DNA from 2 places in the Halobacillus sp. Marseille-Q1614 genome. Region 1 is predicted to be linked to the other one. Evidence: predicted binding sites of a transcription regulator. Region 1 holds the regulator's gene; the other holds the start of a gene.
The links. The regulator NrdR, encoded in region 1, represses ribonucleotide reductase genes. The targets are predictions, from matches to a motif close to AACACNATATATNGTGTT.
Positions count from the first base shown of each region.

Region 2: a site for NrdR is predicted at 14,451-14,468, ahead of HUS26_RS05345 (vitamin B12-dependent ribonucleotide reductase). Genes of this name have one in related genera too.

Region 1 covers NZ_CADDWH010000001.1:752,193-768,596, reverse strand. Annotated here, with positions in the region: gene HUS26_RS03760 (TVP38/TMEM64 family protein) at 1-484, opposite strand, end outside; gene HUS26_RS03755 (DUF1294 domain-containing protein) at 530-796, opposite strand; gene rplT (50S ribosomal protein L20) at 1,232-1,588, opposite strand; gene rpmI (50S ribosomal protein L35) at 1,622-1,819, opposite strand; gene infC (translation initiation factor IF-3) at 1,849-2,352, opposite strand; ribosomal protein L20 leader region at 2,435-2,562, opposite strand; gene thrS (threonine--tRNA ligase) at 2,786-4,735, opposite strand; gene ytxC (sporulation protein YtxC) at 5,062-5,886, opposite strand; gene dnaI (primosomal protein DnaI) at 6,000-6,932, opposite strand; gene HUS26_RS03720 (replication initiation and membrane attachment family protein) at 6,947-8,293, opposite strand; gene nrdR (transcriptional regulator NrdR) at 8,352-8,816, opposite strand; gene HUS26_RS03710 (cytosolic protein) at 8,847-9,230, opposite strand; gene speD (adenosylmethionine decarboxylase) at 9,356-9,733, opposite strand; gene HUS26_RS03700 (glyceraldehyde-3-phosphate dehydrogenase) at 9,964-10,998, opposite strand; gene coaE (dephospho-CoA kinase) at 11,317-11,934, opposite strand; gene HUS26_RS03690 (manganese efflux pump) at 11,947-12,546, opposite strand; gene mutM (DNA-formamidopyrimidine glycosylase) at 12,608-13,432, opposite strand; gene polA (DNA polymerase I) at 13,449-16,094, opposite strand; gene pnpS (two-component system histidine kinase PnpS) at 16,284-16,404, opposite strand, start outside.
Region 2 covers NZ_CADDWH010000001.1:1,059,236-1,075,639, forward strand. Annotated here, with positions in the region: gene fetB (iron export ABC transporter permease subunit FetB) at 1-328, shown strand, start outside; gene HUS26_RS05250 (DUF2759 family protein) at 372-536, opposite strand; gene HUS26_RS05255 (MBL fold metallo-hydrolase) at 699-1,322, shown strand; gene HUS26_RS05260 (DUF2626 domain-containing protein) at 1,363-1,608, opposite strand; gene HUS26_RS05265 (Spx/MgsR family RNA polymerase-binding regulatory protein) at 1,981-2,364, shown strand; gene HUS26_RS05270 (hypothetical protein) at 2,392-2,760, opposite strand; gene comGF (competence type IV pilus minor pilin ComGF) at 2,729-3,172, opposite strand; gene HUS26_RS05280 (prepilin-type N-terminal cleavage/methylation domain-containing protein) at 3,129-3,446, opposite strand; gene HUS26_RS05285 (competence protein ComG) at 3,436-3,870, opposite strand; gene comGC (competence type IV pilus major pilin ComGC) at 3,867-4,157, opposite strand; gene comGB (competence type IV pilus assembly protein ComGB) at 4,172-5,224, opposite strand; gene comGA (competence type IV pilus ATPase ComGA) at 5,199-6,191, opposite strand; gene HUS26_RS05305 (shikimate kinase) at 6,292-6,777, shown strand; gene HUS26_RS05310 (YqzE family protein) at 6,828-7,004, shown strand; gene HUS26_RS05315 (YqhG family protein) at 7,007-7,807, opposite strand; gene HUS26_RS05320 (DEAD/DEAH box helicase) at 7,804-9,441, opposite strand; glycine riboswitch at 9,608-9,700, shown strand; gene gcvT (glycine cleavage system aminomethyltransferase GcvT) at 9,868-10,968, shown strand; gene gcvPA (aminomethyl-transferring glycine dehydrogenase subunit GcvPA) at 10,990-12,339, shown strand; gene gcvPB (aminomethyl-transferring glycine dehydrogenase subunit GcvPB) at 12,332-13,792, shown strand; gene HUS26_RS05340 (rhodanese-like domain-containing protein) at 13,822-14,202, opposite strand; gene HUS26_RS05345 (vitamin B12-dependent ribonucleotide reductase) at 14,594-16,404, shown strand, end outside.

The DNA.
Region 1 (16,404 bases):
CGAAAAGCATAACAGGCAGGGAAAATAGGGTAATCCACTGCCCCATCGATGTATATATAAACGCTAAAGGAAAGTTCGTAACGAGCGATGATTTAGTGTAATCTTTAAAATCAGCCGTAATTTGGATAAGACAATATGAGAGAAAATGAAAATGAATAAAAGGAATAAGACGAAGTATAGCGACTTGCTTAACCGTAAGCTGGGACTTTCTTTTCGTCCACTTCTTATACATCTCCTGAAGCCTTTTAAATCCTGAAGGTACAAGGTGTGTCATACGGTAAAATAAAATACTTGAGAGTACCGTTCCCACCACAGAGTAAGCTGTCCCGGCGACCGGTCCAAACAGCACACCTCCTGCTATACAAAGCAGTATGACCGGCAGAAATAAAAAAGGGCGAAGTAAATGGATAACGATAAATAACAGAGGGGCCCAATATCCTTGATGTTCTATCCATGTAAGCAAAGTAGCTGAAGCTTCGCTCATGCCCTTCACACCTCCTGCCTACAGAATATGATACGTTCCTTCACATTAGAACAGATCCGCAGCAAAGATCGCATAGATGTGCAGTCCGGCTAATAAAGGCATTCCAATGACGAAAGAGGTATGCTTTGTTTTATGGCGGAACACCTGCATTCCGGCTGCAGCTCCTGCTGCACCGCCGAAGAGGGCAAGCAGCCATAATGTTTTCTCGCTTATTCTCCATTTTCTTTCTCGGGCTTGCTTCTTGTCATAGCCCATTAGTAAGAACTGGATGAGACTCATAATGATTAACAAAGTTACAGCTGCTGTTTCCAAATTGATCTTCTCCTTCTCCTGCGATTCTTTTAAACTTTTCGTATATGTTTATTAATAAGAGGAGGGAATTCTCTCTCTTTTTAAGCAGACCCAGGTGATACAGGGGCCGTTAGATGTTGGCTTAGGACATGCCTGGTTTATTCCATTTTCTCATTTATACTTTAGCTCCCTGACTGCGGGACCCTCTGACTTTAAAGATATAAAAAAAGCCATTTCCTACCGACCGGAAATGGCTTCTTTCTTAAAGCTCAAACGCACTCAAGGTGTTTTGCTTATGCGTGTCGTGTCTGACCAGGGCGTTTTCGCTTTTCTTTTGTCCAGCTGCAACGCCTAGACACTCGCGTCATAAGCACTCCCATTACGCGGCAAGGACTGCCGCTTCATGGGTTTGCTTATGCGTGTCGTGTCTGACCAAGGCGTTTTCGCTTTTCTTAATTACTTAAGAGCTGATTTAGCTTGCTCTGCTAGGCTTGCGAAACCTTTTTCGTCATTAACAGCAAGGTCAGCAAGCATCTTACGGTTAACTTCGATTCCAGCAAGCTTCAGTCCGTGCATTAGACGGCTGTAAGAAATGTCATTTAGACGAGCAGCAGCGTTAATACGCGCGATCCATAGCTTACGGAAATCACGTTTTTTCTGACGACGGTCACGGTAAGCATACTGACCTGATTTCATTACTTGCTGTTTAGCTGTTTTGAATAGAGCGTGTTTTGAACCATAATAACCTTTTGCTAATTTAAGAACACGATTACGACGTTTACGTGTTACTGTTCCACCTTTAACTCGTGGCATTGGAATTCCCTCCTATTTGAATCTCATTCTAAATTATTTTTTTGGAAGCATGTGTTTGATACGACGGAAATCTCCAGCAGATACTAGAGTAGCTTTACGAAGCTTACGTTTCTGCTTAGTAGATTTGTTAGCAAACAAGTGGCTTGTGAACGCGTGAGAGCGTTTCACCTTTCCGTTACCTGTCTTTTTAAAACGTTTTTGAGAACCTTTGTGGGTTTTCATTTTAGGCATAACAAATTTCCTCCTTCAACTAATTTCGCTTACTTCTCTCCAATGGGAGCAAGCATCATAAACATATTTCGACCTTCCATCTTAGGCTTGGTCTCAATGGTAGCAATATCATTGCATTCTTCAGCCAGACGATCCAGAACTTTTTGTCCCAGCTCTTTGTGAGTAATTGCACGTCCACGGAAACGAACAGAAGCTTTTACTTTATCGCCTTTTGTTAAGAACTTTCGTGCATTCCGAAGCTTCGTATTAAAATCATGTTCTTCAATACCTGGGCTCAGGCGAACTTCCTTGATTTTAATAGTTGTTTGGTTCTTACGAGCTTCTTTTTCTTTCTTTTGCTGCTCATAGCGATACTTACCATAGTCCATGATACGGCACACCGGAGGCTTCGCATTTGGTGCTACCATAACTAGATCAAGATTCGCATTTGCAGCGATATCAAGTGCTTCGTTCTTTGATTTAACACCTAGCTGTTCACCGTTTACATCAATGAGCCGTACTTCGCGTGCACGAATTTTCTCATTAACATTCATGTTATCCTTGCTAATAACTAGCCACCTCCAACTTATATTAGAAACCTTTTATAAGATCCGTCATCGACAAGTCTTTTTTCATTCCATAAAAAAAGTGCAGGTACACATACTGCACCCACACGTCTCCTATAAAATACAAAAGGATTAGTAACCTGCCAACAGCTTCTAAAGCGTCGATCAGGTGAGAAGCGGGTGCTTCTTCTTGTCTCAGATCCGTTCATTCAGTTACCTAAATAATAGTAGCATGTATTACTAGTTCGTGTCAACCATTTATCCGTTGAAGCAAGCTACCTTATAGATAATAAAGGAAAACTTGTACAAAATCAATAGCAAATAAGAAAAGGCCGGCATATTTCCGGCCTAATCATTTAGAAAAAATTTATTCTCTTCTACTCGTATTTTTCCTTCTCCCTGGGAACTTTTTTCAGTACGCTTATTTATTTAAAAGCTTTTGGTCAATTTCATTTTTAATTTCTTTAATGAAATCATCGACTGACTTCGTTTCGGAATTTTTCTCACTGTAACGTCTTACGTTAACTGAGCGATCCTCAATTTCACGATCTCCGACTACGAGGGCAAATGGAATTTTCTCTGTCTGAGTTTCACGAATTTTATATCCAATTTTCTCGTCGCGTTCATCTACTTCCACACGAACTCCTGCTTCTCTCAGTTCATCTTCCAGCTCTTTTGCATAGTCTAAGTGAACTTCAGCAGATACAGGGATGATGCGGGCCTGAACAGGTGCCAGCCAAGTTGGGAACGCTCCTTTATACTCTTCAATTAAAAAGGCCACAAATCGTTCCATAGTAGAAACGACACCGCGGTGAATAACAACAGGACGGTGATCTTTTCCGTCTTCTCCTACATACGTAAGGTCAAATCGTTCGGGAAGGTGGAAGTCTAACTGAACAGTCGAAAGCGTTTCGTCTTTTCCAAGAGCTGTTTTCACTTGAACGTCAAGCTTAGGACCGTAGAACGCGGCTTCTCCTTCTGCTTCAACATACTCGAGGTTCATGTCTTCCATTGTTTCTTTCAGCATTGCCTGGGCCTTGTTCCACATTTCATCGTTATCCACATATTTCTCTTTATCTTCCGGATCACGATAAGAAAGACGGAAGTAATAGTCGTCAATGCCGAAATCACGGTATACATGCTGAACGAGCTTCACAACTCGTTTGAATTCGTCTTTTAACTGGTCCGGACGGGCAAATATGTGGGCATCATTTAAGGTCATCGCCCGCACACGCTGCAGACCGGCTAAGGCTCCCGACATTTCATGACGGTGCATCGTTCCTAATTCCGCAATACGTACTGGGAGGTTACGGTAGCTGTAATATTCATTTTTATAAACCATCATATGGTGCGGACAGTTCATCGGACGAAGCACCAGGTCTTCATTATCCATTTCAAGTGTCGGGAACATATCATCTTTATAGTGATCCCAGTGTCCGCTTGTTTTATAAAGATCAACGCTTCCAAGGACTGGAGTATACACGTGGTCGTATCCCAGGCGTTCTTCTGTGTCTACAATATATCTTTCAATATTGCGTCGGATGGTCGCACCCTTAGGCAGCCATAGCGGAAGGCCCTGACCAACTTTTTGGTTAACTGTAAACAAGCCAAGTTCTTTACCCAGCTTGCGGTGATCACGTTCTTTCGCTTCTTCGCGCATTTTAATGTACTCGTCGAGGTGAGCCTGCTTTTCAAATGCTGTACCGTATATACGCTGAAGCATTTTATTGTTGCTGTCGCCTCTCCAGTAGGCACCTGAAATGTTTAGCAGCTTAAAGATTTTTATTTTACTTGTCTGCGGAACGTGAACGCCGCGGCATAGGTCGAAAAACTCCCCCTGCCTGTAAATGGTCAGCGTTTCTTCTTCAGGAATGTCATGGATCAATTCAAGTTTAAGGTCGTCGCCGATTTCTTTATACTTCTCGATTGCCTCTTCTCTGGAGAGCTCAATTCGTTCAATCTCTAAATTTTCATCGACGATACGCTGCATTTCCTTTTCAATCTTTGGAAGATCCTCCGGAGTCAGTGACTCATCTAAGTCAATGTCGTAGTAGAAACCATTTTCAATTACAGGGCCTACTCCTAGTTTCACTTCTCCATACAGCCGTTTGATTGCCTGAGCCATTAAGTGGGCTGTCGAGTGGCGCAGCACTTCAATGCCTTCTGGATTTTTATATGTTAAAATCTCAATCGCTCCATCTTTTTCAATGGGACGACGAAGATCATAAGGCTCCCCGTCTAATTTAATAGCAAGTGCCTGTTTCCTTAAGCCGGGGGAGATTGAATGGGCAATCTCTTCTCCCGTGGTTCCTTTATCAAATTCTTTCTTATTCCCATCAGGAAACTGTATTTGAATAGCTTCTTCTGCCATAAGTCCCTCACTCCTTAATCTTTATTATAAAAATAAAAACGCCCGCCCCTTAGTCTTGTAACTAAGGGACGAGCGTTGTCACTCGTGGTTCCACCCAAAATTCCCGCAGAAAATGCGGCTTCATTTGTCCTTAACGCGGATAAAACGCTGTTCATTACTAGAATTCGTTCACGAACAGTGCTCCGAGGTGGTAAACATCCAAGTCGTCAAGAAGGAGCTTTCAGCCGGCGGCTCCTCTCTCTAATCATGCGTCACTTCATGTTCATGTCCTCATCTAAGCCCTAATATTAAATATGTAGGTATTATAGCCGGATTCCAGTAAGAAATCAAGCTTTTAGAAAAGGAAAATGAGAAAGTGGTTTCCAGACTGCTTTTTCTTCAAAAATATTCATCAGCAATTCAAGCTTCGCTTCACCCTGACGATCTGAATAGATGACAAGTTCTTCAGGTGAGTAAATCAGTGCCGGAAGGATTCCCCAATCGGCCGGGAGGTTCTGGATGAGAGGATCGGGATGGGATTTTAAATAATTTAATAATTCCCCCCGCCTGACTTCATTGCCCTCCGAATAAAAATAACGAACTCTTTCATCATACAGCACATGCAGAAGGTGCACTCCAGTATCATTATTGTTTACTCGACGGCGCCAGGAATCGACCATCATTTGATGGGCTTCTTCTAGCTTGTACTCATCAAGAAGCTTTCCAGTAAAGTCCAAGAGGTCATGATACAGATACTCTAAGCAGTCAGCCGAAAGGTCATCAAACAAAATATCTTCCTGTTCAATGACTGCCTTCCTTACGAACCTCTCGACATAAAGATCAATCGGAGGAATTACGACGCCTTCGGGCGGGTCCTCTTTAATTTTAGATGATAATTTAACGACTCTTTCAATTTCGTCCCTGTCTTCATAATAAAAACGATGACGGAGTATCCCTTCCATCCATGCGTTTAGCTTGCGGCGGCACAATATGTTAGTAATTGCCCGGCTGACTCTGGGAGCGGTATTTTTTTGTGATTCATATACTTCTACACTCCAGCTGCCGCGGTCTTTTTTAATCTCTCCGTTTAATTGCTGCCGTGAACTAGTATCAAAAAGAAATTGATAAAATAAAAATGCCTCTTTACGGTTTGAGAACTGAACACAGACCAACATCACTTCCTCCTCACCACAACGTGTAAAGCCTGTCCATTCTTACAGAGTGAATGGAACTAAACCTTTTGTACTTTATACATATGTGGATACTGAAAGAAACATGACTCTACTTATCCACGGCGGTTTTTCCCATACACAGGAACGGACTTGCTCAGCTGCCTGATTCGTTCAGTAATTCGCTGAGCCTTAACTTGATCCACTTCTCCGCGATTGCTCGTCATAAATATTTTCTCCAGCTCTTCTAGGTTGTAGTTGGATGTGAAAAATACCGGCAGTCTTTCCATCATGCGGTATTGCAGGATCGAACCGAGCACCTCGTCTCTAAACCAGGAGGATTGAGATTCAGCTCCGATGTCGTCGAGCATTAATACAGGCGTTTTCTTGAACGCTTCTATTTTTTCGTTCATGGAATCATCTTTAATTGACGACTTGATTTCCCTGACAAATTCAGGCATGTAAATGACCATGGAAGATATATTTTTTTTACTTAATTCATTCGCAATAACCCCGAGAAAATAAGTTTTCCCTACCCCGAACGGACCGCAAAAATACAGACCTTTACTTGGCAGCTCATCTCCAATGCCTTCTAAATATTGCACAGTCTGCATAACCGCTTCGCCTCTTTCTGGGTCTTCAACATCCAGTCTGTCTAAGGTAGCTTCGAGAGTTTCTCTTGGTATATGCAGGCTGTTTATGAGAGACCTCTGTTTTCGTTGATGCTCAAGACGCCTCTCCCTCTGGCAAAGGTTGTAAGCCAGCTTAAGTTCCGTTCCTTCAACCGTTGCTTCAGGCGTATACCCCGGCAAAATATTAATGCACTCTTCGCGTGACGGGCATTTCTCACAATTCTTAGATTGTGATTGGTATTCATAAAACTTAATCAGCTGCTTCTCCACAGCTTCTTTCGTTAATGATGGATTTTCTTTCATAATCTGCTGAACTTCAGGATCATTTAATACAGATTTTTTCATCCCATTAAAACGCTTCTGAAATTCATTGTGACTTTTCATCCACTTCTGCAGCGACGTTTGAATCGGCTCCATAAGCTGCCACCTCCTTACGCTCCATTATTGTTGCTCGACAGTTTTCGGATTCTCTCGGCAATTTCATTCGTATCAATAGAAGCAGAAGCTGTCTGTTCCTGCTGTTCCCTTTTTTCATCCTGTTTCTTAAACCATTCAGGTATGACTTCTTTGCTCTGTTTACGGTAAGACGATCTCTGTCGTCCCCACTGCTGGTATTTCTGGTGCTCCGCTTTCGCCAGGTTCATAGCCTGCCGCACCGTAGTTACATTTTTTCTCGTCCAGTGACTTGCAATTTTTTCAAGGTATGGTTTAGACAGCTTCATGTCTGTTTTCAACAGCACATAGTGAACAAGCACGTTCATAACTCCTGGTGAAAGACCTTGTTCTGTCATAACATCACGGATCATCCGCAGATCCCCATCCGCAGCTTGGTTTCCATAAGACACGTCTTCAAGAAGCTCTTTTGGAGAAATCTGTTCCAGCATTTGTACAAACTGCTCCTCTTTACTTAAGGACGAATCAGAAGAAGCGGCTACTTTCTCGCGGGTATTTTCCACGTCAGCTGTTGATTTATTTTTCTTCATGAAATCGTGGCAAGCTGATTTGAACTCTTCAACATCCAATTCATTTTCATCGTTGATCGCCCACGTAAGCGCCCGCTCTATTTCTGTAGTGGTCAGATTATAGAGAGAGGCCAGCTGAACAATCAATTTTTTATTGATTCCACTAAGTATCTTTTGGGAAGGGTACATCCGCTGTTTGAGTGCTTCCTCCAGCCAGTTAAAATCTATACGGTTGTTCAGAATGATCGGCCCCTTCTTAACCGGCCCTTTATCCTTCTGCTGAGGTGAAGGCATATCCTCTTTCATAGACACGGGCAGGCGCTGATGAAAGATATCATCAAAAGAAGCCGTAATTTCTTCGTATCCCTCTAGAGAAGTCTCTTCTCTTTGAAAACGCAGTTTGAGCTGATTGAATTTATCATTCCCAATTTCATGCTGCAGCAGCAGAGAAAGAAATGTATCTTTGAAAAATTCCTCAGGAGAAAATGGAGGACAAATCTCATAAATATACACTCTGTTCTCTTGTTTGCTGACATACGTTTTCAGCAAACCGATCGCCTCAAGCAGCCGTCTTGCATCATAGAATTTATCAAGCGGCGTGGATAAATAAGTCATCAGCGTATGATGGGTCTGTTTTTGTATTTCTTTGCTTGTCTCATGCTCACTGCACAGAAACTGGTAAATAGAAATCGGCAGCTGTCCTAAGATAGGCTGATATAAGTGAGTTAGTGCAGAATGGTCGTCTTTTGGTGTAACTCCTGTCTTTGTAATGATAAAACCATCTACAGGAAGAATTTTGCCAATTGAAGAATCCACTAGTTATCTCCCCCTTTCTCCCTATCACTTGAAAAAGAAAATGAGCCGATGAAGGGGCTCATTCTTTATCTTCATGCTTAATTAATTCTTTTAGTTCATCAATAAAAACATTAATATCTTTAAACTGTCTGTAGACAGACGCAAATCTAACATAGGCGACCTCATCGATTGCAGATAAATGGCCCATTACCATTTCCCCGATATCTTTGCTTTGGACTTCAGAAACTCCCCGGTTTCGTAAATCCTTCTCGATTTTCTGCGTTACCTTTTCGAGTTCTTCTACGGCTACCGGACGTTTTTCACAGGCTCGAATAAGTCCACGCATAAGTTTTTCCCGACTGAACTCTTCGCGTGTCCCCTCTTTTTTGACGACAATAAGAGGTACTTCTTCCAATCGTTCGAATGTTGTATAACGGAACTCGCACTTCTCACATTCTCGCCGTCTGCGGATGGCATGGCCATCTTCTATAGGTCTCGAGTCTAAAACCCGAGTGCTTTTATAGTGGCAATTCGGACACTTCAAAGTTAATCATCTCCACATATCTTTTCTAATCTACTGAGCTTTATCGTGTCTTGTGAACTGACGGTTTAATTTTTCGTACGCATCGACAATTAAATTATGGCTGAAACCAAAATCAATTGGACCGCCTGAATCTGTCGTTACTGAAAAATCGACAGCTGTTTCAAATGGACGAACCATAATTATGGTAGCCACTACAAACGCCTTTCGTTTCCCCTTATAATTAATTGAGATTTCTCCACGTTCTTTGGAAAGCGCTACTTTTTCTGAAGGAGATGGAAATAGAGCTTCGACCGCCTGAAAAACTTCATCTCTCTTTGCTTTATAGTAATGAGTGACTAACTCGGGATCCTTATGAGTTTCACTCGTTTCCGTGTGATTGCTGAAATATTTCGATATAAACCTTTTCAATGACATTACCCCTTACGAAAATTCGACATGATCTGTATTTATTTTAACACGTTTTATTAAAAAGAAAAGTAAGGGTGAGAGACCGAAGGATAAAAAAATCACACAGGATCCCCTGTGTGATTTTGTTCATATTATAAAGCGCGTGACTGTTGGACTTCTACCGGTCCCATTCCTCTTGGAACTTCAACCGTTTCATTTCTTCCTGCTTCAAGAGAATCAACAATAAACTGTGCCGCTACATTTGGATCAATCCGGTCGCCGCACGTATACACATCAATACTTGCATATCCATGCTCTGGAAAACTGTGAATCGTTAAATGAGATTCAGAAATGATTACTACTCCGCTGACTCCATGAGGAGCAAATTTGTGAAAAGCTACTTCACGTACTTCAGCACCTGCTTTAAGAGCAGCATCCACAAATACCTGCTCGATATAACTCATATCGTTTAATTTATCTTCATTACAATCCCATAATTCAGCTATTACATGTCTTCCCATTGTATCCATTTAGGATCCCCCTTTTTGTACAGTGACTAATTTGACTACTGAATAAACAGACATGTACTACCACGGGGGAAAGTTAGTCCTGAGAGGTCCTAACCCTTTGAGCAGACATGAAACGGACAGTATTCAGAAGTTCAAAAAAAGTATATACGGTTTATCCCATTTTTGCAAGAAACTTTTTAAAAATACCGATGGTGCTTATTATAAGATACAAAGGGAAGTTTTTCTAGTTATTAAGAAACTTTTGCTGGTTTTTCTTGTTTCAGGAACTTGCCGACATGTTTCGCCAAGTCTACGACTCTGCAGGAGTAACCCCATTCATTATCGTACCAGGCCAGCACTTTCACTTTTCTGTCACCCATAACCTGTGTAGATAATCCGTCGACAATTGCAGAAGCCGGAGATGTCGTGTAATCAATAGAGACAAGCGGCTCATCGCTAAACTCTAGGAACCCTTTCATTTCACCCTGGCTGACTCGCTTAAAGGCCTGGTTTACTTTTTCTTCCGTGACATCTTCTTTTAAGTCAACCACTAAATCAACAAGCGAAACATTCGGGGTAGGCACTCGGAGCGCCATCCCATTGAGTTTTCCCTTCAAGGAAGGAATAACCTCACCGAGGGCTTTGGCAGCTCCTGTTGACGTAGGAATGATCGACTGAGTGCAGCCGCGGGCACGTCTTAAGTCCTTATGTGGATTATCTAAGTTTTTCTGATCATTTGTAAAAGCATGAACTGTTGTCATAAGCCCGTTTTCAATTCCAAACTCGTCTTCCAGTACTTTGACCACTGGTGCTAAACAGTTTGTCGTACAGGAAGCATTCGAGATTACATTATGTTCTTCCGGGTTATAAACATCTTCATTAACTCCCATTACAATAGTTGAATCCACTGATTTACCTGGAGCTGTAATGATGACCTTTTTAGCACCAGCCTGAATATGAAGAGCTGCTTCTTCCTGGGTTCTGAATTTACCTGTTGCTTCAATAACAATATCAACATTTAATTCATCCCATGGCAGCTCTAAGGGATTTCTTGTAGAACAAAGCTGAACTGTTTTTTTATTAATTAATAACCCATTTTTAATAGGTTCAATTTCACCTTCAAATCGGCCGTGCACACTGTCATATTTGAGCATATGTGCCATCGTTTCAGGAGGATAACTTGCATTGACCGCTACAAGCTCGATTGACTCATCGAGAACCGCCTTCCTGAAGACCATTCTCCCAATTCTCCCCAGACCATTTATAGCCACTCTTGTTTTCTCCATAAGACAAGCCTCCTATATGTGATATACCCTTTAAATTATTTTTCAGAATTAGTATAACACATTGAAAACGCTTTTGTAGCCTATTTTTATTAAAAAAGCTATGTCAACTTTTTATTAAAGGCTACACTCATTTTTCACAAAAAAATGCACGCCTATTCGCCTAAATTGCCCCACATAATTCCGGGTGTTCGATGCCGGCATACGTAGAACTACTTCGTGGGGTTTCACATCTCATCATCTACCTTCCTCACTCGCAAGCCTTAACCACTCCGTTTTTGAGCAGACGCGTACCTGAACAAAAAAAGAAGATGATAAAGTCTACGCTTTATCATCTTCTTCAATGACTCCCCAATTGGTAAGTATAGCCTTTAACTGTTCGAAACTTTGCTCACGAGTGCCGGAATTATCAATGACTGCGTCTGCCCATTCGGCTTTTTTAGAAGCTGGAATTTGGGAGCGAATCCGCTCCATCGCTTCCGCTTCTTTAGACTCGTCCCTCGCCATCAGACGCTTCAGCTGTGTCTCTGAATCCACATATACAACAAGAGTGCGATCCACATAGTCTGTGAGCTTGCTCTCAAATAATAAAGGGATATCCAGAACGACCGCTTTGTCTCCTCTGGCTAAATAACCGTCACGCTGTCTTTTCATTTCTTTTCTTACTTGGGGATGAACGATGCGATTAAGTATATTTCTCTTCTCTTTATCTCTAAAAATGACCTTGCCGAGCTCTTTTCGGTTAATGGCCCCGTCTTCATTTAAGATCTCTTCACTAAATTGCTCTACAATTTCTTTATATGCCGGTTCCCCAGGATTAACCACTTCTCTGGAAATAATATCAGCATCTACTACAGGAATCTCAAAATGTTTAAACATTTGAGAGACCGTGCTTTTTCCTGTAGCAATGCTGCCTGTTAAACCAATTACAATACCCAAACAGCTGCCTCCTTACACTATTTTTATTAGGCCGATTAAAATGAGTAATATTCCCGGAAGTGAGGACAGGTACTCAAGTTTATGACTCAGCCTCGCTCCGCACTTAAGGCCGCCGTAAAGCATGGCACTTGTCAGCACAAAAATCAAAGCGGCTGCAGTAAAAGGCGGAATGCCAATAAACACACCGCTTATCCCGGCGCCAATAGTATCAAGCGATAAAGCGATCCCAAGCAAAAAGACCTCTTTCCCTTTAATGCCCCCTGAGCGGTCGATGTCTGCGGATTCTGGAGCCTGCAGAACATGAACCGGCTGCTTCCACACTGAGGTGACGTCTTCTTCTTCATTTTGACGAAGATTATTGATTAGAAAGAAAGCCCCGAGCACTATAAAAGCAAGCGCACCCAGCCACTCAAACAAATCAGCATCGACGTATGGAAGCAATAAAAAACCAGCCATTGCCGACCCTAAAAAGAACAACCCCGACAAACACGCAATTCCAAGAATGGCTCTATTCGATAACTGAATACCTTTCATCCCAATGATACAGCCGATGCCAAAGCTATCCATACTGACAGCAATTACAAATAAAAAAAGAAAAACAGCAGTCCCCACCTATTTCACCTCAGCTATTCATGAATGTGAAATAGTATATGGGCCGCTTCCTCTTTTCGTGTCAGCACTGGCACTCAGGACAAATATGGGTGCCCCGGCCGCTGACTCGCAGCTTAATAATCACCGTGCCGCAGCCGGGACATTCAGTATCTTCTTTTCCATAAACATTGAGCTTCTGCTGAAACATTCCCATTTCACCCTGTCCGTTTAAATAGGACCGTATCGTTGTGCCTCCCTGCTCAACAGCTTCAACGATCGTTTCGATGCTGGCATCTCTGACACGCCGTGCTTCCTCGAAGGTGAGTTCTTTTGATATCCGCTCAGGATGCACCCGCGCACGATATAGGGCCTCATCCACATAAATATTTCCAAGGCCTGCTACTACCGACTGGTCTAATAATACGGCTTTAATGTTTCTGCTTGTCTTTTTAAGCTTTTCATAAAAGTAATCAATCGTAAAAGCAGGAGCAAAAGGATCTGGTCCCAGCTGATTTAAAGGCTTTTCTTTACTTTCTTCCCCTTTAGGAAACAAGTGCATCGTTCCAAATTTACGAACATCATTGTAACGGAGCTCTGTGCCATCGGTGAAATGGAATATGACATGGGTATGCTTCGGGCGTGGAACAGCTGATTCATACACACCAAATTTGCCTTCCATTCGCAAGTGAGACACCATGGAAATGTCATCCATCTCAAAAACCAGAAACTTCCCCTGACGTTTAATTTCCTGCATCGTCTGACCCTTGAGCCACGATTTAAATATTTCCGGATCTTGCGGTTTTTTTATAATATTCCCCCAAAAAATTGAAACATCTTGAATTTCTTTTTTCAATATTAAGTTTTTTAACGTCTTCCGAACTGTTTCTACTTCAGGCAGTTCCGGCATCTTTCATTCTCCTCATCTACTTTGCATCATACCATGTCGGGCCATAGGAGTGATCCACTTCAAGCGGAACATCTAGTTCGATCGTATGTTCCATCACATCGGCAACCACTTTGGCTAACTGTTCAACTTCAGACTCAGGCGCTTCCAGGATGAGTTCATCATGCACCTGAAGAAGCATGTGGGCCTGCAGGTTCTCTTTTTTCAGCCGTTCGTCCAAATCAATCATCGCTTTCTTAATGATGTCAGCGGCACTCCCCTGAATAGGTGTGTTCATAGCCGTACGTTCTGCAAAGCTTCTTTTATTAAAATTACGGCTCGTAATATCAGGCAGATATCTTCTTCGGTTCATAAATGTAGATACATACCCGAGCCTCTTCGCATTTTGGATCGATTCATCCATGTATTCTTTTACTCCAGGATAGCTGTCTAAATACTTATCGATAAACAGCTTGGCTTCTTTTCTTGTAATTCCAAGGCTCTGTGATAATCCGTAATCGCTGATCCCGTAAACAATTCCAAAGTTTACGGCTTTTGCCTGTCTTCTCATATTCGAAGTGACTTTATCGTGCGGCACGTCAAACACTTCACTTGCTGTCTGTGTATGAATATCTCTGCCTTCTCTGAAGGCTTCTATTAATTTTTCATCCTGTGCAATGTGGGCTAAAACTCTCAATTCAATTTGAGAATAATCACTTGCAAAGATCACCCAGCCTTCCTTGGAAGGAACGAAAGCCTGTCTGATTTTCCTTCCTTCTTCCAGCCGAATCGGGATGTTCTGCAAATTAGGCTCAATCGAGCTAAGTCTCCCTGTCTGTGTAAGAGCTTGATTAAAACGGGTGTGAATCTTATTTGATTTCTCGTCCACTACCTTCAGAAGGCCTTCAATATAAGTGGACTGCAGCTTCCCAAGCTGGCGGTACAGTAGGATTTTAGCGACAACTTCGTGCTGGTCCTCTAGCTGCTCTAATACATCAGCAGAAGTAGAGTAGCCTGTTTTGGTTTTTTTGATCACTGGAAGGCCGAGCTTCTCAAATAGTATCGGCCCAAGCTGTTTTGGTGAATTCAAATTAAATTCCTCACCCGCAAGTTCATATATCTCACTTTTCACTTGATCCAGTCTTTGCTGTAAATCATCTTTCATTTCTTTTAACCGCTCGACATCCACTTTAACACCGCAATATTCCATCTCACCTAAAATCAGCGCTAAAGGCATTTCAAGCTCTTTAAATAGCTCCATCTGCTCATTAGCTTCAAGCTGTTCTTCCATATTTTCTTTTAAACGGTAGAGGACTTCTGATTTTCTAACAGTATGCTCTTGCAGGATACTGTCATCGTCAGGAAGCTTCATCTTAGCTCCTTTTCCGTAGACTTCTTCATCGTATTTAACAGCACGTTCGTTCATACGGTGGGCGATCGCTGGAATATCATGATTGTTTTCCGAGGGGTTGATTAAATAAGACGCTAACAATAAATCGAATGTGACCCCCTGCAGACTAATTCCGTGATGCCTTAATGCCACGTGTGTACGCTTAGCGTCGAAGACCCACTTTTCTTTTGAATCATCTTCTGCCCAGTCACAGAACCCCTTAGACTTCTTGGCGTCCTCTATCGAAATAAAATAGCTGTTGTCTTTGTTAACAATTGAAATGCCGGCGATCGGAGAGTGATGATAATTCTCCTGAAGCATTTCGACAACTAATGCTTCTTTCCCGGTTATCATGTCGTCTTCAATGTCTTTAATTACTTTCACATCCACCGGCTCCCATTCCTGGTCAGATGTTTCTTTCGGTTCCTCGTCCTGATCAGAGACACGTGAAATGAGGGACTGAAATCCTAATTCACGGAAGACAGATGTTACTTTGTGAGATTCATAGCCCTTATAAGCAATGTCGCTTAAAGCAACCTCTATAGGAGCTTCTCTCTCGATCGTCACCAGCTGTTTGCTCATAAAGGCTTCATCTTTGTTTGTTTCAAGCTTTTCTTTAAGTTTTTTGCCGCTTACCTCATCAAGGTTTTCATAGAGATTCTCAAGTTTATCAAATTGTTTCAGCAGCTTAACCGCCGTTTTTTCACCTACACCCGGAACGCCGGGGATATTATCCGAGCTGTCTCCCATCAGTGCTTTAAAGTCTATAACTTGATCCGGGCGAATGCCGATTTTCTCTTCTAAAAAGGCGGGGTCATACGTATCCACATTCGTAATCCCTTTTTTCGTTAGTGTCACCTTGGTCCGCTCAGTGACAAGCTGAAGCAGGTCTTTATCGCCTGAAATCACCTTGACATCATACTTTTGGCCATCAGCCTGAGTGGCTAACGTTCCGATAATATCATCTGCTTCATACTGTTCCAGCTGATAATAAGGAATGCCAAAAGCATCAAGCAGTTCTTTTAAAACAGGGAACTGTTCTGATAATTCCGGCGGAGTTTTCTGACGTCCACCTTTATATTCTGTGTATGTCTTATGCCTGAAGGTTGTTTTACCCGCATCAAAGGCAACGAGCAGATGATCAGGCTTATCCTCTTCTAAAATTTTTAAAAGCATTGTGGTAAAACCGTACACAGCGTTTGTGTATACACCTTTATCATTGTTTAGTAAAGGCAATGCGAAAAAGGCCCGGTAAGCAATGCTGTTTCCATCGATTAATACTACTTTTTCTGCCATATCGTTCAGCTCCTCACACTTAAACATCATACTTTCTATTTTACCATGTTCATCAGCGAGAAGAAAAAGATCAGAAAAGCAAAAAAAAGCAGAAGTTATAATAACTTCTGCTTAAAGAGAAAACACCTTGGATGAAAGGGTTTCAATGATAGAATACCAAGGGTTTGTTAATATAATTCCAAAGTATTATTAATTATTTGTAAATTCCTTAGGAAGAATGACGGTGAAGGTTGTTCCTTGATCGATTTTACTTTCTACCTGAACCGTTCCATGGTGAGCTTCTACAATGTGCTTCACAATCGCAAGCCCA
Region 2 (16,404 bases), 310 kb from region 1:
CTTATTAGCTGCTCTTTCCTTAGGAGCCAAACCGAAGAATGCTTCCAAGCTGATCGTCCAAAAGACTTTAAATGCCGCACTGATTCCAAATGTCGATCAGTTAAAAACTATTGGGCTTGTTCAGCTGCCGGGTATGATGACCGGCTTAATTTTGGGTGGAGTAGAACCCGTGATGGCAATTAAATATCAGCTTGTCATATCATTGAGTATTTTTTCATCTGTTTCAATCAGCGCAATGTTTATTACCCTTGCTATGTATAGATATTTCTTTAACGAAAATGAACAGCTGCTTCAAACAGAAGAAGAAATTCAGGCACAATCACATTAAAAAAACCAGCTGCCTTGAAGAGGGCAGCTGGTTTTTTAACGGCTTAGCCGAATAAGTTCGCATAAATTGTCATTACGGAGAACCATCCGAAAATAAGAGCTGACAATGCCGCAAAACCTACAGCAAAGAAATTTTTAGTTTTAATTTCACGAAATACTGCAAACACGCACAGAATCGTAACAAGTAGTAGAAGAATGGCTGTAAACATGCTTATGACCTCCCATACGCTTTTCTTTATTATCACCGCAGAGTTATGGATGTTATACTTACTCTATGTAGCGCTTTTATCTCCACTTATTTTATATGAAAAGCGCTGATTTGTCGAGTCTTCTACTGTGAATTTATTATGTTAAAAAAGAGGTGTCGGTATATGTTGAAAATTTCCAGGCTTCCTTTAGGGCCATTAGGAACGAATGCTTATATTTTATCAGAACAAGGCAAAGCCATTATCGTTGATCCTGGCGGAGATTTCAAAAAGCTGAAGCAATGGATTGAGGAAAAAGAGGTGGAGGTGCTGGCGGTCCTACTAACTCATGCCCACTTTGACCATATTGGTGCAGTTGAGGAAGTGCGGAAAGCCTATAATTCACCTGTTTATCTGCACAAGGCGGAGCATGAATGGCTGACGGACAGTTCCTTAAATGGTTCCGCGTTTTTCCAAATGGGAGAAATTACAGCTGGCCCCGCTGATTATGACTTACAGCCAGGTCCAATGGAGTTAGGACCATTTACATTTGAAGTCCGTCATACGCCGGGACATTCACCTGGAAGTGTTTCTTTAGTTTTTAGGAACCAAAGGTTTACAATCGGAGGAGATACCCTTTTTCAGGGCGGCATTGGCCGTACAGACCTGCCGGGCGGAAGTCATAAACAGCTGATAGACAGTATTAACAGTCAGCTCCTCAGTTTAAGAAATGATATGAGAATTTATCCCGGACACGGAAGCCCGACAACAATAGAGGCAGAAAAAGAAAATAATCCTTTTCTGCGGTAATAAAAAAAGCCTGTTATCCGAAGGAGGATAACAGGTTTTTTTAGTGCCCGCCAAATGAAGGTACGAGAATAAAAGATGAGTAGTACGTAAAACCAATCATAAACACTGTCAGGTATGAGAAGAATATGTATACATACATACGTTCAGACAGCTTTAGAAAGCCAATTGTAAGGAAAAAGGCCGTTTGAGCAAGAGATAAAAATGCTGCTTCCATCATGTCTCCCGTGTAGAACATGACAGCAAAGATACCCGTCCAAAAAGCCAGCATTCGAAACGTGCGATCCATGCTTTTCCCCCTCCTTTTTCATCTAACATCGTAAAACTATCATTCATATTATAAACGACTGCTCACAGATTGTAAATAAAACGGGTGAACGAACTTTTAATATGTTTCCTCAATATGATTTTTTTAAACGTTCGTTACCTCTTTTTTATTAGAGCTTACTTGTTTCTTCGGGCTTAAATGCCTATTTTACTGAAGGAATCTGGCTGTCCTCCTTGCTTTTTTATCGGGATTATCAACAACTTCGTTCCAAAGAACCATACATTTTATAAAAAAATCGAAAAACGTCGAAAAAAGAGGTTTAAATAATTGTACAAAGGTTATACAATGACTATACAGAGAGCGATCTCGACATTACTTAAAGGAGCGATCATGATGGAAGGATTAACGTTTTACAGCTACCCTAGTTGCACATCTTGTCGCCGTACGAAAGCTTGGCTAAAGAGCCAGGATATCCCGTTCAAAGAACAGCATTTGTTTAGAGATACCCCAAACGCCGACGAGCTTAAACGGATTCTTTCCTTAACAACAAATGGAATTGATGAAATTTTAGCGAAGAGAAGCAAGGAATTTAAAAAACTTAGTATAAATGTAGACGAACTATCCATTAATGAGTTCCTGGAGCTTGTTATCGAGAAGCCTAAGCTGCTGCGACGCCCGATTCTTACTGACGGTGAGAAACTGGTTGTCGGCTACAATGTCGAAGGTCTTCGCGGAATTACGAATAAGCGCAGGGAGCTCAGCGAGCAAATATCTTAAAATGATATCATACGTTTTTTCCCCACACTAATTAGGTGTGGGGTATATTTTTGTAATTTTCTTTGATTTTCCATTGTCGAGCTCTAGATCATATGCACACTCAACGGTTTCATTTGAAAGCGTCTCACAGCCTACCATGGCAAAGCCGTTCGGCAATTGATAGGAAGCTGTGACCGGGAATTCTGCCCATTCCTCAGACTGAAGAAACCGGCTTTGTGCGTAGGTAAATAAATTTTGCAGCTGGGAATAGTTTGTAAGAGACTCTGTTGATAAAATTTGATTTTTATATTGGTGAGCTGTAAATACCGTAATCATAATCATAATAAATGATGCGATTAAGAACCACGGAAAAATAAATCCCTTCTCATTCCTTGGGAAAGTATACAACTTTTTCATAAACCCTCCCTTCTTCAAAACTAAGACGGATAATTAACTGGTTTTCTTCTTTTATAAATGAATGGGAGATAATCTGCTGTAGTAAAAGCTCGTGTCCGGTTCCATTAACCTGACGGCGGATGTCCTGATTGTATTTGGAGATTTTAATCAATCGGTTCTCCGGATCAGTAATTAATAATTCTTCATTCTTAACCGTCCAAGCCTTACTCGTATTTAACTCGTCTTGGATAAAAGTAAAGTACTGAAAGGCACTCATTTCTTCAGTGTAAGCGGGGCTGTCATATAATTTCAAAATCGGCAGACAAAAGCTGAGAAGGATGGATAGGACAGTTAACGTCATAATGGTTTCTAATAAAGTAAAGCCATGACTACTGAAGAGGGGAGTACATACATATTTCTTTTTTCTGATCACGGTATCCCTCCCATACGGCACATCCTTCTATATAATCGGAAGACAGGAAGAATTCATATTCCACCCGTTCATCCTTAACTGAGAAAGGATAAGAAGCGTCGGAATTTAACTCGGAAATCTTCTTCTCCAGTTTTAATATTGTGCTTCGCTCGATCGAAAGGTATTTTTGCTCCATTCTCAGCTGACTTAAAGAAGGCAGTGTAAATAGAATGATAATCATCAGAAGACCGAAAGCACTAATGACTTCAATTAACGTGAATCCTTTATTGTTCATCAATCCTCACCCGGCTTTTTCCAAAAGGAAAAGTAATTTTATAGCTTGTGGAAGAAGTGACAATTTTCATCGTACCCGGCCGTTCGAGAGTACCTGAGGAATTAAAGCGAAGAGGCATACTTAAGCTTTGCAGTTCGATCGTCCAGTCTGAAGGGAAAGAGCGGGTAAACAGCGCTTCCTTCTTTTTATAGTCGTATAGATAGTAATCTTGTGAAGCAGGACGGATCATAATCCAGTAATTGGGGTGGTCCTGCATCGTCAGCTGCTGGGCCAGCAGCAAATCACTCTTCAGCTGATTTAGATGAAGAGACGTTTGCGTATTTTTATAGATCTTAACAGGTGTTGGAGCCGCAAGAAGAAGAAGGGTCGTAATCATGGTAAGCACAAGCACGACTTCGCTTAGTGTGTAACCACGGTCATTCATCCGTTTGGCAGCTGTACTTTTTCTTCTAAGGGATCGCCATTAGGACATTCCGCTGAGTTTAAATATCCTTCAGTTACTAGAGCAGTAATGGATTCTGGATAATTATCATGATCAATATAATAAGCTTCTATCTGCGCTTCAGCTGTCAGCACTAGAGCTTCGCACCCTTTTTCACGGACACTATCCGTGTTATTCGTCAGGTTCGGAATGGCAATCATAAGAAGTACCGAAATAATAAGCAGTACGATCAGCATTTCAATAAGAGTGAATCCTTTTTGATTAAACATGAGTCTCTCTCCTTTTATATTTCATTTAGCCATTGATAGAGGGGGAGCATAATTGAAGCGTAGATTAAAACAACGATACAAGCGACTCCTAAAAAGAAAACCGGCTGCAGGATTAGAATAATTTTCGTCAATTTTTCTTTTAACTGATCAATTAGCAGCTCAGATAATACCTGCAGTTCGCGGCTTAAATTTTGTAAATCTGTTGTGTGGTGAAAAATAGATGTCATCTCTTCGCGAAGGAATGAACATGACTGCACAGAAGCTCCGAGCAGCTGTCCTTCGTTTAACTGCTTAAGAATGTGATCAGCATAATAAGAAATGTAGGGGCTTCGGTTCTGATCTTTGATGAGTTCAAGCGCAGGTTTCAAAGAGAGGCCGGCTTTTAATAAAGAGCTTAAGTGCGTAGCAAATGAAAAGGTGACCGTAAACATAAGGTAATTTTTTGCTATTGGAATCTTTTCGTAAATATTAAGGAGCTGGCTGGTTGAAAGTCGATGCTTTAAAGCATAAAAGCCTGCACAGAAGCATATTAAGGCCACAAAGGTGAAAAAAATGGAGGTTATTAAAATATCGACTGTATCTAATATCATCAGGCTCCACGGCTGTGCGCTGCTGTCATTAAACAGCGTCTGAAAACTGGGCAGTATCGTATGTTTAATGACTGTAAAAGAAAGAATTAAAAAGATGAATAGAAGCAGGGGGTATCTCAGGGAATCACTGAGCTTTTTGGAATAATTATATTGGAGTTCCAACAGATCTGCGCACTGCTGAATGATCAGGGGTAAATCTTTATGGATTCTTGCGAAGTACAGGAAAGCTACAACACGAGGTGAAAAATTTGCTTTTTTAAAGGCAGTATCAATCGGACTGCCGCTGTTTAGTTCATCCATCAATTGGCTGGATATTTTATGAAAAGCAGGGTCCCAGCTTGCCATTTTTAAGGAACCTAAAATTGGATAGCCTTTATTCAGCAGTTTGCTCAGCCGGTTTAAGTAAGTAATCTGTTTTTTTATGGATAATGATTTACCCTCTCGCAAGCGTCTAAATGGATGTAAAGCCGAGGGCATAGGCTTTCCTCCTTAATGAAGAAAAGGTCTGATAGGAAGGATCCTCTGCAGGCGGTTTATTATGAATCGCCTTTTGCAGAGTTTCTTTTTCCAATAGCTCGATGATAGCCGCGCGAGACGGAGTATTTCCCATACTTCTTAACGGGACCAGCTGCTGGGCGGCAATCGCAATCAGCGTCTGTTCTAAATCTGCAGGCTGGATCTTCATTTCTTTCAAGCGCTGGATGGTACCATAGGCATCTTTTGCATGGATGGTACTGATAACAAGATGGCCGCTTAGCGCTGCCCTGAAAGCGAAGTGTGCGGTTTCCTGGTCTCTGATCTCTCCGACCATAAGCAGGTCAGGGTCATGTCTTAATGCTGCTTTTAAACCCGTATCGTAAGTGACACCGGCTCGTTCATTTACCTGGACTTGAATAATTTCATTTAAATTTTTCTCAATCGGGTCTTCGAGTGTGATCGTCTGGAAAGATTGGTTTTTCATGAGGGACTGAAGCAGGGCGTATAGAGTAGTCGTTTTTCCACTTCCTGTGGCCCCTGTAAAGAGGATCATTCCGCTTTTGTGGGAAAGCCATCGTTTAATCACCTGTAATTGAGAGGGAAAAAGGAATAGCCGCTGGATCTGAAGGTGTTCGTGAGGAGAGAGAATGCGAATGGCCAGGCTTTCAAAGGCTGTGGTGGGTAATGTGGAAAGGCGGAGGCTGTAAAGGGAATTTTTCGTACGGTGTTCTAATGCACCGTTTTGTGGTTTTGTCACTTCCCCGATATCCATACCTGAGGTAAACTTAAAGTAGGCAAGCAGTTTCTGGTACGTCAGACTTGGCATGGAAGAGTAGAAGAGCCGTTCTCCATGAACTCGGAAATAAATGCTAGTCTTCTCTTTATAGGGGGAAAAGTGAATATCTGACGCGGATTGCTTTATGGCTGAAGTAATAATTTCCTTGGCATTAAGAGCTACTGTACTCACTGGCATATATCACCTCATTTTATTTTTTCATAGTTGTATTATTCGACATGAAATAGTAAAATCCTGCCTTAAACGATAAAGATTAAAGGAGGAATGAAAAATGATTTATCTTATCGGTTATATGGGAAGCGGGAAGTCTACCGTTGCCTCTCTGCTGAGTAAGAAATTAAATTATGAATACATAGAGATGGATCAGGAAATTGAGCGGAAGGAAGGTATGGAGATTCCACAAATTTTTAAAAATTACGGGGAGGACTACTTTCGAAATGCCGAGACGGATTTGCTTAAGTCGATAAGAGGCAAAGTGATTGTTTCAACTGGAGGCGGGGTGATTCTTTCGAAAGAGAATCGTGATTGGCTGATAGATCAAACGGTCATTTTCCTTGATGCTTCTTTTGATACGATTGATGAGCGGCTTAAAGAGGATACCACTCGTCCGCTTTGGTCCGGGCAGAAAGAGGAAAATAAGCAGCGCTATCAGGATCGCCTTCCACTCTATCAGTCGGCGGCTACGCACACTATAAAGGTGGATAAAAAAGAACCAGAAGAAATTGCTGAAGAAATACTCTCCTGTCTAAACATCTAGCCACCGGGACATAATAAAGACAGATGATGTTAAAAAGGCGGGATGGAATAATGAAGAAAAGCGAGTATGCACAGTTTCTCACTGAAGAAATGATCAGGCATATGCACATGACCAAGGAAGAGAAAATGGAGAAAAAGCAAGCTAAGCCTTCAAAACGAAGTACATCTTACTGGTTCGGACTTTTGCCTTTTGCCTTAAAAATGATAAGACGAAAAAACAAAAAGTAGCCTTATTGGGCTACTTTTTGTCCTGTATAAAGAGAAAGATAGAACAAGCCGCCATTAGCTGTTGTAAGAGTGATTCTCGGCTTATAGCGGACCTCAAGCTGTTCAGCTTCTTTCATATAGGTTTCCTCTTCCATATCATCTCTTGTATAAAAGTCATCCAGCAGTCCCTTTTCTGTGTTCAGCTGTTCTTCTGATTCTACCGCCCAAGTGCTGCTCATTTGAGTAATATAGTCTTCCGCATACTGGATAAGCCGGTTATAGCCGCTTTCTAAACGAATCAGAGGCGTCATAGGAAACGTGAAGTCAGAGACCTTCGGTGTTAGCGGGAGGTCTTTTATTTTTTCCATGGCGTTTGATAATACCATCCCGTTTATTAAATTGAGTCCTAGAGACAGGATTTCATTCCGCGTCTGTTTCCCTCTAAAGGTAAGCTGTAAATTGACAAACATCCAGGGCTGCAGCGGAAGGTGGGTCGACTGGTGAGCGATCGATTCATACAGCCGGGTGAACTTTCCTTTACTAAGGGCAAAATCGTATATCTGGTGAAGTTTCGGTGTCCCGGCATGGAGGAACACACCATCTTCCTCATCGCCTAAGCTGATATCTTTAAATGACAAGCTCATCGGATCACCCGCCCTGTTCATCTTCTTAATATAATGCCAGTAAAAGGGACGGTTCATTAGAGCTTCATCCATCTCCTGGGTAAGCTGGACTTTTAAAAACTTGCCGTTTCTCTCTTCCAACGTACAGCCATTTATCGAAAAGAATTCTTTCGTAAATTCATAATGCGGGTTAGACGTCAACTTGATTCCTTCCTTTCGTTTGCGGAGTATTCAACATAGCTTACTAAGTTTTTCATCTTAATATCGATTTCTCCCTGGGATTCGGATTCCTGAAGAATCGTCTGCACGTGACGTTCAAAGCTTCCGCCAGGTATTTTTTCCAAAATGGCATCAAGGTCGCCGACCGCATTTTGGAACAGCTGAATCTTTTCATAGAGCAGTGTCATAATGTGGTCTTCGAGCGTGTTTTTAATCGAAAAATTATAAATGTTAACATCAGATTCCTGACCGAATCGGTGAATCCGCCCGATTCGCTGTTCTAATCTCATAGGGTTCCAAGGCAGGTCATAATTAATCATGTTGTGACAAAACTGCAGGTTAATTCCTTCAGCTCCCGCTTCAGTAGCTACCATGACCTGAGCTCTTGTTTTAAACAGCTGTTTCATCCAGTCACGCTTACTTTTGTTGAACTTTCCGCTGAATGGAACTGAAGAGATGCCGCGCTGCTGCAGAAACCACTGCAGGTAAAACTGGCTGGCCCGGTACTCTGTAAAAACGATGAACTTTTCCCCGGATTGTTCGATTAGATCGGCCATTTTCTCTGCTTTAGTAGGATGAGGCAGAGTCCCCAGTCTTTCCATTAACTGAGTAAGTAATTCTGAAGGCTGCTTATCATTCATGGATTTTAGCGACATGTAGCAGGCCTCTCTGGAAGAACAAAGCTCTTTAGCGAGCGTCAGCCAGGTGAAAGATGGATAAGAGGTCCGAATTTCTTCTAAATCATTATAAAACTGCTGTTCCTCTTCATTGAAAGCCAGGCTGATGTTTTTAACTTTCCTTTTAGAGGAGTCAAGGCCGGTATCTTTTCTTAAATTTCGGATCATCAGCTTGCTTAGCAAGGAATGAATGTGCTGCTGTGTGTCTTGTTCGTCCAGCTGTACATTTTTATATTTCTTCTTAAAGGAAGTTAAATCTCCTAGATACCCCGGTTTTAAAATCGACACTAAGTTAAACAGATCGCTCAGATGGTTTTGGATCGGCGTAGCTGTTAAGAGAAGGCAGTATGTCTTTTTCAGCTGCTTAACAAACTGGTAATTTTTCGTTTGATGGTTTTTCAGCTTATGAGCTTCATCGATAATAATCAGGTCATAATCAATTTCTAAAATTTCTTCACGGTGGTTTTCTCTTTTTGCCATATCAATGGAGGTGACCGTCACGTCCCAGTTTTTCCAATCGGCATGTTTTTTTCTTGGAGCAGCAGCTTGTATATAGAACTTTTCGCTTAATTCCTGGATCCACTGATTGACGAGAGAAGCGGGTGTTAAGATTAGAACTTTTTTCGCCATGCCGCGGATCATATATTCTTTTAAAATTAACCCGGCTTCAAGCGTTTTTCCCAGTCCTACTTCATCAGCCAGGATTGCCCGTCCATTCATTTCATGAACGACCGTTTCACAAGCTTTCACCTGATGCTCAAGAAAATTTATATGGGGAAGCTGTTCAATAGAAAGCAGCCCGTCAAATGAAGGAATGGCCTGCAGCTTCAAGCTTTTATAAGCCAGCTTAAATTCTTCCCAGGAACATAAGGAATCTGATTGATCCAAACGTGTGTTTAATTCTTTAATAAATGGCTCATCATAATGTATATCAATCATCTGTATACCTCCTAAAACGCAATCGTCGTAAGATTTTTTTGAAATTTTAAAATCTGACCTGTACGACAAAGAACGCTATGGTATAATGAAGCTGAAATTAAGAGAGTTTTGTCGTAAGCTTTAAAGGTTAGTATACCCAGATCAATCTAACTAAATACTAAAGCGAATGACTGCAGGGGGAGAGTCTACATAAACGTAGCGCCGAAGGAGCAAGCAAGAAATTGTGAATCTCTCAGGCAAAGCAGACCTCTGTAGGACGCAGCTCTGGAGAGTGTTTATCAAAGGAATAAACCACCCAAGAAGCAAGCGTTAGGTGCGTAATGGAACGTATGGACAACGTGAAACTTTCTGGTGAACGGACAGAGACTCCTGTATAAGCGGTGGAGTCTCTTTTATTATGGAAAAAATTGGGCGAGGAGTGAGAGAATGGCTGACTTAAAACGTACCCCTCTCTTTGATGAATATCAAAAACAAGGGGCCAAAACCATTGATTTTGGCGGATGGGACCTGCCTGTTCAATTCTCAAGTATAAAGAAAGAACATGAAGCTACACGGAAAAAGGCGGGCCTCTTTGATGTATCTCATATGGGTGAAGTACTGGTAGAAGGAGAAGGAAGTCTTGCTTTCCTTCAAAAGATGTTAACGAATGATATTTCAAAACTAGAAAAAGGAAAAGCCCAGTACACAATTATGTGCTATGAGGACGGCGGCACAGTTGATGATTTAATTGTTTACATGCTTGATGAAAACAATTATTTACTAGTAGTGAACGCAGCCAACCGTGAGAAAGATGTGGATTGGCTTAAGTCTCATCAAGAGGAAAAAGTAACGATTACAGATGTATCGGATGACTATGTCCAATTGGCTCTTCAAGGTCCGCATGCAGAAAAAACTCTTCAGCAGCTGACCAATGAAGATCTTTCTTCTATTAAATTCTTTCGCTTTCTGCAGGATGTTTCGTTTAAAGGAGTCAAAGACAAAGCGATTGTTTCCCGCACCGGCTATACGGGTGAGGACGGCTTTGAAATTTACCTTCCGAGTGCTTCAGGACCGGATCTATGGCAAGCCATTCTTGAGGCAGGAGCTGAATATGGAGTCCAGCCCGTCGGACTTGGAGCAAGGGACACACTAAGGTTTGAAGCCAATCTGGCTCTCTATGGCCAGGAGCTCAGCGCGGAAATTTCGCCGCTCGAAGCGGGTCTTGGATTTGCTGTTAAGCTTAAGAAAGAAGAAGATTTTATTGGCAAGGAAGCTTTGAAAAAGCAGAAAGAAGAAGGGTTATCGCGTAAGCTTGTCGGTATTGAAATGATAGATAAAGGAATTCCGCGCACAGGCTACCAGGTTTTTGACGGGGATAAAGAGGTTGGTTTTGTGACTACAGGGACTCAATCGCCGACACTTGGTAAAAATGTCGGATTAGCCCTGCTTAATACAAAATATACAGAAGCCGGCACAGAGGTTGAAGTACAAGTTCGAAAGCGCAAATTACGTGCAAAAGTAGTGCCGACTCCATTTTACAAAAGGTAGAGAAAGAGGGAGGGTTTGAACATGGAATTTCGCTATTTACCGATGACTGAAAAAGATAAAAAAGAAATGCTGGAAACAATCAACGTATCTTCCACAGATGAATTATTTGCAGATATCCCGGAAAACATTCGTTATCAGGGTGAACTGAACATTAAGCCGCCTAAAAATGAATACGCCCTGACGAAAGAGTTAACCGAGCTGGCCGGTCAAAATGTCAACACAAAAAGCCATACCAGCTTTCTAGGGGCCGGGGTTTATGATCACTATATTCCTTCTATTGTAGACCATGTCATTTCGAGGTCGGAATTTTATACGGCTTACACTCCGTATCAGCCGGAAATCTCTCAAGGAGAGCTGCAGGCGATCTTTGAATTCCAAACAATGATTTGCGAATTAACAGGTATGGATGTCGCTAACTCGTCAATGTATGACGGAGGAACTGCTCTTGCCGAAGCTGTAAACCTTTCAGCAGGACAGACGAAGAAGAAAAAAGTGCTCGTTTCAAAAGCGATTCACCCTGAGTCCCTGGCTGTCATTCACTCTTACGTGAAGGGGCCTAATCTTGAAGTTGTTGAAATCGATCACAAAGATGGTATGACAGATTTAGATCATCTGGAAAGAGAGCTCGATGAAGAAACGGCGAGCGTAGTTGTGCAATATCCTAATTTCTTCGGTCAGGTGGAGCCGCTTGATCAAGTGAAAAAGCTCGTGGACAGCCAGAAAAAAGCGATGCTGATTGCTTCAAGCAACCCATTAGCTCTTGGTTATTTAACACCTCCAGGCGAATTTGGCGCGGATATCGTCGTTGGTGACACACAGGTGTTTGGAATTCCTGCCCAATACGGAGGACCTCACTGCGGCTATTTCGCGACAACGAAGAAACTGATGAGAAAAGTACCCGGCCGTTTAGTCGGACAGACAAATGATGAAGAAGGCCGCCGCGGTTTTGTATTGACACTTCAGGCGCGAGAGCAGCATATCCGCCGGGATAAAGCGACGTCTAATATTTGTTCAAACCAGGCGTTAAACGCTCTAGCCTCTTCAGTTGCACTATCTTCTCTAGGGAAGCAGGGTTTAAAACGAATGTCCTGGATGAATATTCAGAAAGCTGCCTATATGAAAAAACAGCTTGAATCAGCCGGTTTTGCAACAGCTTTTAAAGGGGCGTTCTTTAATGAACTCGTTGTCAACGTTAAGCATGACGTCAGCCAGGTGAATGAGAAGCTTCTTGAAAAAGGAGTCATCGGCGGTTATGACTTAAACCGAGACTTCACAGAATTACAGGGACATATGCTCGTTGCGGTCACGGAAGTACGTACAAAAAAAGAGATTGATCATTTCGTAAAAGAAATGGGGGATATTTGTGGCTAATCAGGACTTTCCATTAATTTTTGAACTGAGCCAGGAAAGCCGTACAGGCTTCAGCCTGCCGGAATTCGATGTGCCGGAAACAGATATAGACGAGATGCTGGGAGAAACGTTTGTTAGAAAAGAAGCGCCTGACCTTCCTGAAGTAAGTGAACTTCAAATTATGAGGCATTATACAGGGCTGTCCACTAGAAATCATGGAGTGGATTCAGGCTTTTACCCGCTGGGATCATGTACAATGAAATACAATCCGAAAGTCAATGAAGATATTGCCCGTATAGAAGGATTTAGTCATATTCATCCGCTGCAGCCGGAGGCAACGGTTCAGGGAGCTTTAGGGCTGATGTACGATCTGCAGGAGTCTTTGACAGAAATTACAGGGATGGATACGGTGACCCTGCAGCCTGCTGCAGGAGCACATGGAGAATGGACCGGCTTAATGATGATCCGTGCCTATCATGAGGCGAATGGGGATTATAACCGTACGAAGGTCATCGTGCCTGATTCCGCTCACGGAACAAACCCGGCTTCGGCAACAGTTGCCGGCTTTGAAGCTGTAACAGTAAAATCTGATGAGCGCGGCCTTGTCGATTTAGAGGATTTAAAACGGGTTGTTGATGATCAGACGGCTGCTTTAATGCTGACAAACCCTAACACGCTTGGACTTTTCGAAGAGAATATTGAAGAAATGGCTTCTATCATCCATGAAGCAGGAGGTAAGCTTTATTATGATGGAGCTAACTTAAATGCTATCCTCGGTTATGCGCGCCCGGGAGATATGGGATTTGATGTCGTGCACTTAAACCTTCATAAAACGTTCACAGGCCCTCACGGCGGCGGTGGACCAGGATCAGGGCCGGTAGGTGTTACTGCTGAGTTTGAACCTTACTTGCCGAAGCCGGTGCTGATTAAGAAAGATGATCAGTTCGGGTTCGAATATGACCGTCCTAAATCAATCGGCCGGGTGAAGCCGTATTACGGCAACTTCGGCATCAATGTGCGTGCCTATACGTATATCCGTACAATGGGTGCAGAAGGATTAAAGAAAGTAAGTGAGTATGCGGTATTAAACGCGAACTACATGATGCGCAGGCTGCAGAAGGAATACGAACTTCCTTTCGATCAGCACTGTAAGCATGAGTTCATTTTATCTGGAAAGCACCAGAAGAAACTTGGAGTCCGTACACTTGATATCGCCAAACGGCTGCTTGATTTTGGCTATCATCCTCCTACGATCTACTTCCCTATTAATGTAGAGGAAGCGATTATGGCAGAGCCGACAGAAACAGAATCCAAAGAAACGCTCGATGCATTTATCGATGCTATGCTTCAAATCGCAGAAGAAGCTAAAGAAAACCCGGAAATCGTACAGGAGGCGCCCCATACGACGATTGTCAGTCGTATGGACGAAACGAAAGCCGCCAGAAAACCTGTCTTGCGTTATATGAAAAACTAAAAAAAGACGCTGCGTAGCTGCAGCGTCTTTTAATTTTTTGATTTAATTTTGCCGTGCCATTTTTTAAAGCCGCCTTGCAGCTGGTTTAAATCTTTATACCCTTTTTTATCAAGCATGAGTGCAGCACGTGTGGAACGGGCACCGCTTTGACAATAAAGATAGACAGGCTTGTCCTTGCGAATTTCAACGAGCCGGTTTCTCATCTGGGACAACGGAATATTTCTAGCTCCTAAAATATGTCCCCCTTCAAATTCCTTAGGCTCACGAACATCGATCAGCTGCGCTTTTCTATATCCTTGTCGAAACTCATCTTCTGTTAAGGTTTTCAATACTTTTCTAGTTTTTAAATATCGGAAAATTCCAAAGCCGATTAAAAAGACGATGGCTCCGATTAAAATCCAAAGTTCCATTCTCTCTACCCCCTCTTCCCCTATCTATTATATGAGGGATAGCGGTTGATTTCAAAGTTTTTATTTGAAAAGCTCAGGAGAATGATAATTATTTTTCTTGGACGAAACCCGCTCCATCATTTACAATCATGCAAGTGAGAAAAAATCTAGTGGCAGAGAAATTGAAGGTATTTTTCTTTCATTATCTCTGTTTCACTTGATTTATTGGAAGTTTTTTAAATTGACAAAGTTCTACAATGTTGTTCAATAACACAATATATGGAGGTCGAAATATATTTCAGTACAATATATTGATTAAGATTTTGTAAATGTGGTATGTTACTAATAGACTTATAAATATTTGTTTCTACGTGCTTCCTCTACGGCAGCATGGAAGAAGGGAGAGGTTTGGATGCAGATAACGCCCACTAGCAGTGACGCTAACTCCAAAATTGATATTGACCGCTTAAATGCAGACATAAGACAGTTTGAACAAGTACATGAAATTACACCAGATATGAAGCTGACCCATAGCGGGGTATCTCGCTTAGTTATGCTCGACCGCTATGCTTTTAAAGATACGGAAAAGATCTCTTTATCTGAAGGGGATTTCGTTGTCCTGACGGTTAAAGACGATCCAAAGTTCCCAGCACGTGGATTTGGGTTCATCCAGAACATTGACTGGCAGACACACAAAGCAGTGGTAAAAGTTGAACCAGAATTCGTGAATGTGCTCGAAGGGGAAGAGGAGCGGGAAACCGGATTAATCACTCGAAATCTCGACACGATCGATAAACCTCTGGAAGTATATTACGAGCAGATCGCACTGCGGAATGCCACCGGTCTTTCTGCAGTAGAAGTGGATGAACAGAAAAGACAGGAAAGCTTTGAAAAGTTTTATGAAGAACTATCAAGCTTAAACTTTATTCCTGCCGGACGAGTGCTTTACGGAGCCGGGTCAAATACAGACGTTACGTACTTTAATTGTTATGTTATGCCTTACATTCAGGATTCACGGGAAGGAATCTCTGATCACCGCAAACAGGTTATGGAGATTATGTCCCGAGGCGGCGGTGTTGGAACAAATGGTTCTACTCTTAGACCGCGTAACACACTTGCCCGAGGGGTAAATGGAAAGTCTTCCGGGTCTGTATCCTGGCTTGATGATATCGCCAAGCTGACTCACTTAGTAGAGCAGGGAGGTTCAAGACGCGGTGCACAAATGATTATGCTGTCGGACTGGCACCCTGATATTATTGAATTCATCATTTCAAAAATGCAGAACCCAAGAATTCTGAGGTATTTGATCGAGAATACCGAAGATGAACAGATTAAAAGCCTGGCGAAGGACAAGCTGAAGTTTACTCCTTTAACTGAAACCGAAAGAGACCTGTATCAAAGCGTTGTGAACTATAAATCAATGCCTGGTCTTGGCGGTTTTACCGAAGCTGCCATTCGTGAAGCAGAAGAAAAGCTGAGTACTGGCGGAACTTATACAGTGAATAACCCTGATTTTCTGACAGGAGCCAATATTTCCGTATGTATTACAAAGGAATTTATGGAAGCTGTAGAAAATGAAACCGAATATCGATTAAGATTTCCGGATGTAGAATCGTACACACCGGAAGAAATGGCCGTTTATAATGAAGAATGGCAGGAAAGCGGCGATGTACGGGAATGGGAAGCGCGAGGAATGGGAGTTAAAACCTATCGTACTGTTCAAGCAGCTGAATTATGGAACCTGATCAACATTTGTGCGACATATTCAGCAGAGCCGGGCATTTTCTTTATTGATAATGCAAATGAAAAAACAAATGCAAATGCATATGGCCAGAAAGTGGTAGCGACTAACCCATGTGGAGAACAGCCTCTTGCTCCATATTCTGTTTGTAACCTAGCAGCTGTTAACCTTGCATCCGTTGCAGATAAAGAAGCGAAGAAGGTGGACTTTGATAAGCTTAAGAGAACAGTGGCAACAGGCGTAAGAATGCAGGATAACGTTATCGATGCTACTCCTTACTTCCTAGAAGAAAATAAAAAGCAGGCACTTGGAGAGCGGCGTGTCGGACTTGGGGTAATGGGTCTTCATGACCTTTTAATTTACTGCGAAACAGAATATGGTTCTGAAAAAGGTAATAAGCTGGTTGATGAAATCTTTGAAGTTATTGCAACAACCGCTTATCGCGCATCCATTGAACTTGCTGCAGAAAAAGGAAGCTTCCC